2 linked regions of the Allorhodopirellula heiligendammensis genome follow. The protein of the gene in region 1 binds, or shares a complex with, the protein of each later gene. Links are inferred from orthologs where the notes say so. Each region holds a gene or a part of one and is shown in the gene's direction. Other genes may lie near its edges.

The links. The genes of interacting proteins can lie anywhere in the genome.
Region 2: the proteins of trxA (region 1) and Poly21_RS04615 are in contact, whole or in part, in a crystal structure (PDB 1F6M), measured with the Escherichia coli proteins. The link is inferred for Allorhodopirellula heiligendammensis from one-to-one orthologs.

Annotation. Positions count from the first base shown.
Region 1 is NZ_SJPU01000001.1:140,305-143,871, forward strand. The notes cover bases 298-3,240. They hold trxA (thioredoxin), read left to right. Parts: upstream 298-1,578; coding sequence 1,579-1,902; downstream 1,903-3,240. Other genes in these bases: Poly21_RS00570 (sugar phosphate isomerase/epimerase family protein), read left to right, coding at 298-631; Poly21_RS00575 (NUDIX hydrolase), read left to right, coding at 641-1,534; Poly21_RS00590 (DNA-methyltransferase), read right to left, coding at 2,931-3,240. Outside these bases: more of Poly21_RS00570, read left to right, coding at 1-297; more of Poly21_RS00590, read right to left, coding at 3,241-3,567. UniProt on the Escherichia coli protein: Participates in various redox reactions through the reversible oxidation of its active center dithiol to a disulfide and catalyzes dithiol-disulfide exchange reactions.
Region 2 is NZ_SJPU01000001.1:1,210,731-1,214,341, reverse strand. The notes cover bases 214-3,200. They hold Poly21_RS04615 (thioredoxin-disulfide reductase), read left to right. Parts: upstream 214-1,136; coding sequence 1,137-2,264; downstream 2,265-3,200. Other genes in these bases: pssA (CDP-diacylglycerol--serine O-phosphatidyltransferase), read right to left, coding at 2,350-3,200; Poly21_RS04620 (DUF6690 family protein), read left to right, coding at 214-989. Outside these bases: more of Poly21_RS04620, read left to right, coding at 195-213; more of pssA, read right to left, coding at 3,201-3,363.

The DNA of each region.
Region 1 (3,567 bases):
GGCCCGCGCTGTTCAGATTCTTCGCTCCAGTCACCGCATGGACATCAGCGGCTATCGCGTGGAACTATCGACGACGGGCGACGAACATTACGAGCAGTTTCATACGCTGTGCCGGATCGCCAAGGCGACCAAGGTAGTCAATATTTCTGTTCCATCGGCTGAAAAGGGTACTCCCTTTAACGAAGAAGTCGAGCATTTGAAGCGGCTCGTCGCCATCGCAGAAGGTGAAGGCGTGCGGCTGAGCGTGCGGTGCATGCTCGGTTGCCTCAGCGAAGACCCCGATACCTTGTTGGTGCTGTGCAATAACATCGAAGGACTCGGAATTGCCCTGGATCCGTCCGTGGCGCTGATCGCTTCGGCTGGGAACCCCGCCGTTGCCAAAGCGATGGCGGTCGGCAAAGGCTTCGATCAACTCTTGAAATTTGTCACCAACGTCCAGCTCCGCGATACCAGTAAAGACAAATTCCAGGTCAGTGTCGGTCAAGGGGAAATCGACTACGGCAAAATCGTCACCCAGCTCGAACGGGAAAAATACAACCGGGCGCTGACCGTCGACATGAGTCCGATGGAAGAGCACGATCACCGCGTCGAATTACGAAAACTACGGCGTCTGTTGGAGTCATTAATTTAGGCTGCTACCGTGAATGACAACCTCCCTGTGGACGGTCGAAACCGCCGGTCAACGAATCCGACTACCGACGGCTGGAGACGTCCGTCAACGATTGTAGCCGCCCCGCCCCGTCGTTCCGAACGGGAAATTGTCAGCCCGTGTTCGTCCGAGATGGCCACGCGGCTAAGCGAGCGATTGACCGAACTCCGCACCAGCACCAGACGAGATGGTCTGCAGTGGAACATGACTCCACAGCTCGCCTATGGCCGCCATCGCGGCCCCGCTCGTATGAATTCTCGCCAAGCCGCCGTGGCGGTGGGATTGTATTTCGACCCTGATGAGGGTTGGATCGTCCCGCTCACTCGTCGTCCCCACGCCCTGCGGCATCATGGCGGCCAAATCTGTTTTCCCGGTGGACGCATCGAGGCAGGCGAGACGCCCACCGCAGCGGCGCTACGCGAATTTGAGGAAGAACTCGGCATCGCCGCGGACGTGGTCGAAATCTGTGGTGAACTGCCGATGCAGTATGTCTACGCCAGCGACAACGAAGTCACCCCAGTGGTATGTGTGCTCCGGAAACCCAGTCGGCCATGGCAACCCGACCCAGCAGAAGTCGACGAAGTCATCCATCTGCCCCTCCAGATCCCCTGTCAGCGATCCTCGGTAGGCTCGTTTTGGCACCAGCGATGCGTTCAGGCCGCCCGGGACCCCCAGATCGATGTCGCGGAGTTTCGCTTCAGCGCACCCGCATTTGAATATCAGTCGCTGCGAATTTGGGGCGCCACCGCCGTGATCCTGGACCAGTTGGCCCAGTGTTTGCAGCCTATTGGATTCCGCTCCCCCGAGCGAACGAATCTGCCAACTTGGCCGATTCGCTGTTTTGGCACAACCGAGGCCACTGGTCTACGAACCCCTTCCCGGTAAATTGTGTCCATCCTACTCAACTCTCCTTTTAGCAGGAAACAATCATGGCCTCTGATGCGGTAAAAGAATTCACCGACGACAACTTCGACACTGAAGTCCTCAATAGCGACGCAGCAGTGCTCGTGGACTTCTGGGCACCTTGGTGCGGCCCCTGCCGCCAGATCGCTCCGATGATCGAAGAGCTCGCTACCGAAAACCCAGGCGTCTCGATTGGCAAAGTCAACATTGACGAAAACCCCGGTGTGGCGCAAAAGTTCGGCATCAACAGCATCCCTACCTTGTTGCTGTTCAAGAACGGTGAAATCTCCGAAAGTTTCGTCGGCGTGCGTCCCAAAGCGGCGCTCCAACAAGCCATCTCGGCGGTATGAATTTGATTTTTTGCCGCAGAGCACTCAAGTTCCGCGTCGCGAATGTCGAATGAACGGGTAGCAACGAAATTGACGCTCCGATTAGAAAAAAACAGGGCTGCCCGCCCTTCCTAACCGGAGCAATTTCTGCGAAGTTTATCGCTGCCGCAGACGTCTCTTCCCAGAGCGTTTGTCATCACAAAAAACGGTGATGAAGGAGGCAACGATTAACAAGGCGACGTGGCCAAGTGGCTAAGGCGAAGGATTGCAAATCCTTTATTCGTCGGTTCGAATCCGACCGTCGCCTCTATTTTTTGTCAGTGCCTCGGATTGACCAATGCATCCGAGCATCGCAAAATGTGACTCCGCTGAGCACACTCATCCGACGAGTTGTGCCCAGCACCCATTAGTGGCCATTACGGCCACACAGCCGCCCTTGTAGCTCAGTTGGTAGAGCAACGGACTCTTAATCCGAAACCAAGGGAACGCCAAACGGCGATTTTCACGGCGTTTTCCGCCACTTCTGCTATCATGCCAAGTTGCACAGTGTAGCACAATAGACACGGAAATACATCGTTTCAGGTGTCGCGACACCAGGCCTTGACTGAGGCGATCGGGCGTGCTTTTTCTATCGCAACAGAAACCCCTGATAGGGTTGGCCGCAGCCTATTCGCAAGGCATGCCTGGTTCCGACAGTGCTGGATGGAAAACGGAACCTGCCGAGTTGCATTGCCGCGTCGGCGGAAGCAATAGGGCATAAACTAGGAGGTGCGCTCCAGCAGCGAGTTTGCATCGGGCCAACCCGCGTGAAAGAGATCGAGCCGCCTGCCGACGCGGGCGGACTCGGTCGCCCACCAGCCACCCCCCCCGGCAGGCGGCAGGTCAAAAAAATCCTCTGGGTCCTTCCGCCGGGAGCTTCACCTCCGACCCGGGCAGGGAACGGGCGGCTTTAGAGACACACTTTCCCGTCCTTTGGTCGGCCGGACGGACGGTCGAAAAAAAACCGGCGAGGATCGCCGGTTATGTTGGTGGGATTTTTTCGCTGGCGGCTAGGCTGGGTGAGCGGCCAGGGTTTCGCGGATCCACGTCTCGGCCGTTTCGTAATGGTGGGCGTCGGTTTCGATGCCGATATAGCGGCGGCCGGATTTGATCGCAGCGACGCCCATTGTGCCGGAGCCGGCGAAAGGGTCGAGGATCGTGCCGCTAGGCGGGATCGGTTGGGCGAGAGCGGCGAGGAGGTCGACCGGCTTGCCGCACATGTGCCGCTTTTCGGCTGGCTTGATGCGGTGGGTGTGGCAGCCGGGGAACGGGCCGGCGTGGGTGGCTTTGTTGCAGGGTCCGTTGGTTCCCCAGGCAACGTACTCGCATTGGTGGCGGAAGTAGCCTTTGTGCGGGGCTCGGCTCGAGGCGGTTTTGTCCCACGCGATGATGCCGCGCCAGATGAAGCCGGCTGTTTGGAGGGCGTCGGTGAGCGTGGGGAGTTGCCGCCAATCCGAGAACACTTGGCAGTAGGCTCCGGGTTTGGCGATGCGTCGGCATTGGCGGAGCCAGAGGTCGCACCATGCTAGCCAGGATCGTGTGTCGCGGTTGTCGCCGCTGAATTCGGCGTGCTTTCGGGCGACGCCGTTGTCTTGGTACTTCGCAGACGGCTTTTGATTGCGATCACCACGGGTAAACCCGCCGGAG
Region 2 (3,611 bases), 1.1 Mb from region 1 along the record:
GATTAGCTGAGTGACCAGCGTCCTTCCAGGGGTCGTGTTGCTTGCTAGGATTAACCCGATCGTAGGCTCTGTCGCGGTGCGGGAAATTTTTGCGTTGGCAGCGTGTCTCTGGCGACGATGAATTCCAAAGTGGGACGGTGGGCAGCGGGTCCGCTGCGGCAAGGTTATCGCATGTGTAGGCCGGAGAGGCACGGATGATCGGCGGGAAATTCGGACAAGCTACGGTACTCGCGGTCGCTGTTGGCACTCCGTACGTTGCCAATCAAACGCAGTGGGGACGTGAAACCGTCAGCACCGTCCAGAAACAGGTTTTGGGTGTAACATCGAGTGAGGGTGGGTCGGCACCGGCAGTCACCTCAAGCGACTATCCCGCGCACTCACTCTATCAGGTGGAAACGTTGCGACCGATCTCGTCGGAGAAGTATCGCTACGAAGACGACCTCGCGAGAAAGCTGGGTGCCGTTCCTGCGGATGAGAATGCAGCCCCGAGTTTGGTGGGAAATAACGTCGCGGACATTCGCGAGGCACTCCGTTTCGACTTGACTCCTCCGATGATTCTCGATCGCTTTTCGCGGGTATCAACAGTCCTCGCCGATCTGCAGCTCGAAGGGCTGCGAGTCCCGGTGGTCACCGGCATCCGCGCGGATGATTTAGCTGGCACGCTCACCTACTACTTTGATCATTCCGGAGCGATTCAGCGTATTAATCTGCACGGGTTTACCGGCGACTCTCAGCGGATTGTTGCCACGTTGACGAACCACTATGGATTGCACGCCGAACAGTCTCTCGATGCGGGCGTCTATACGCGGCGTTGGAATGGTATCCCCGTACACCTGTTAAGAATTTCGCATGCTCCGGTGGTCTTCAGTGACGCCGTTCACCAGAAGTACACCGTGTTTCTGGAGTTGAATCAACCCAATTTGCGATATGGAATTAGCGAGGAGGCGCGGCGGATTGTCCACGCCGACCAGTGGACTGGACGCTGGTAGAGCAGCCCCGGTATCAGGCAGCCTCCAGCCTGTAATGAAGCTGATTATTTGCGTATACTGCCAGCGCCTTCGCACTCACCCGCGAGTACGGGGGACATGTGTGACAGCGCTGAGCTATTGTCTGAACCACTTTTATTGAGAATCGACATGTCTTCGACCCCTGACACTCCCCGACCCGTTGGCAGCGACGGTCCCGAGAAAACGATCATCATCGGTAGCGGACCCGCAGGCTGGTCAGCGGCAATTTACGCCGCCCGTGCCAACCTGGATCCGGTGCTGTACGAGGGGACGTTTCGTCAGGACATGATCCCCTTGGGGCAGCTGGCATACACGACAGAGGTCGAGAACTACGCAGGCTTCCCAGCGGGCAACGTCCGTGCGTTCGTGGAGTCGGCCGTCAATAAAGACCGGCACTACAATCTTCCACCCGTGCCGGCCGGTCATACACGCGATGACCAGCCTCACTACGCCGTTCAGGGCACCGAGTTGATGGAGCTGATGAAGCAGCAGGCACTTAATTTCGGCACTCGCGTGATCAGCGACGACATCGAACGGGTAGACTTCTCGGGTCCGCCTCATACTCTCTATCCCGCTGCAGGTGAACCGGTTCAGGCGCACACTGTGATCATCGCAACGGGCGCGCGCGCAAACTATTTAGGTCTGCCCAGTGAAGAGGAATATAAAAACAAAGGTGTTAGTGCCTGTGCCGTTTGCGACGGTGCGCTGCCAATCTTCCGTAGTAAGCCGCTGGCGGTTGTCGGGGGCGGCGATTCGGCGGTCGAGGAGGCTACCTACCTCGCCAACCTGAAAGGTGCGGACAAGATCTACTTGATCGTCCGCCGCGACGAGATGCGGGCGAGCAAAGTGATGCAGGAGCGGGCCCTGAACCACCCGAAGATCGAGATGAAATGGAATACCGTTGTCGATGAAGTGATCGGCGACGGAAAGATCGTCACCGGCCTTAAGATCAAGAGCACGGTTGACGATTCCATTAGCGATCTCGAGGTCGGCGGGATGTTTGTTGCAATTGGTCACACACCCAATACCGCGTTTCTCGATGGCGCCGTCGAAATGAATTCTGCTGGTTACATCCAGTGGGCGCGGCCGTTTCGCACCAATACCAACGTGCCGGGCGTATTCGCAGCCGGAGATGTCGCGGACGACTACTATCGACAAGCCATCACGTCGGCCGGTACCGGCTGCATGGCGGCACTGGATTCCGAACGTTTCCTCGTCGAGCAAGAATCGATCGTTAGCGCCTCAGTAGCCGAGTAAGGCGAGGTCGCTTCGCACGCGACGATTTTTATGAGGTAGCCGCCGCTACCTCACTGGGCGAGCGGAGTGATTTTCCTCCGTGCCGTTACCTGTGGGCGGCAGGGTGTTCACCGCTGTCGGTAGACGGAGTTGTGCCCACTCGGCGATCTTTACCGAACAGAGATCGCAGCGGCGAGCCGAAACTGAAGTAGCACAACATCAAGGGCAGGGCGACCCAGTGCAGCAATACCACGCCGACGACCGCGAATAATGCCTGACCGATCTGATTGGGCGTTCGACGTCCGCGTAACAACTGCGCGAACACATGCGGGTAGCGAAACCGGGAAACCATCAGAAAGGCCAGCACCGCCGCCAGGACCGGTATGAAGAAGTGTGACGCTTCCAGCGTCCAAGCACTCATACTGCCAATCCATGCATGGTACTCGTCTGAGGTGGCATAGAATTTGACATCGGGAATCGCGATCGCGAAGGCTGCCAGAGTGCCCGCTGCCGCCGGACTGGGCAACCCTTCAAATCCCTCGTGGTCATCGTCCTCTGGTGTCTCGACGTTAAATCGGGCTAGTCGCAGGAGCACACAGATTGCAAACAACACACCAATCGCCCAGGTCAACCGTTGCGGTAACGCATCACTGATCCGCCACACGATCACGGCAGGGGCCACGCCAAAGGTCACGGCATCACAGAGCGAGTCGAGTTCGGCACCAAACCGACTTGCTTGCCCCGTCAACCGCGCCGCCGACCCATCGAGGGCATCAAACAGCATCCCCCCGAAGATGAGTAGCCCAGCGGCATAGAGTTTTGTCTCCAAATCCCACGCCAGGGTATCGGTGCTGACTGCGATTGCGATCGCAGCCAATCCGCAAACCCCATTGCCGAGCGTAAGCACGGTGGGTAGGACGGCCAGTGTCAGACGCCGGCGTTTGCGTGAGTGCCGTTTACGCCGGCGACGATTGCGCTCCATTTTACGTCGAGCGAGATCGTCATCGTCGACATCGGCAGATGAGACAATCTCATCGGCAAGTTGATCGACTTCCAAGTCCGAGTCATCATCAGGATCTGTCCAATCCGAATCGGGGTGCCGCGGTTTGAGTTCACTCATGATCCGAGCGTGTCCAATTCAGTTGGTATGTCATTCTGATAATTTGGTGAAACAATCGTCCAATCGGGGATGCTCTCGCCGCCTGTCGAGGACGTTGGGTGACTGGTGGCGATCGATATCGTGTTGCAACCCAGTTTAATCATCTAATCCATCTCGGGAGGTAAAAAAGCCGCTGCGATCCCTATCTGGCGGGCAAACGGACAGCCGATTCTCACAGTAATCTGCGAAACCAGAATATTCCGCCCAGC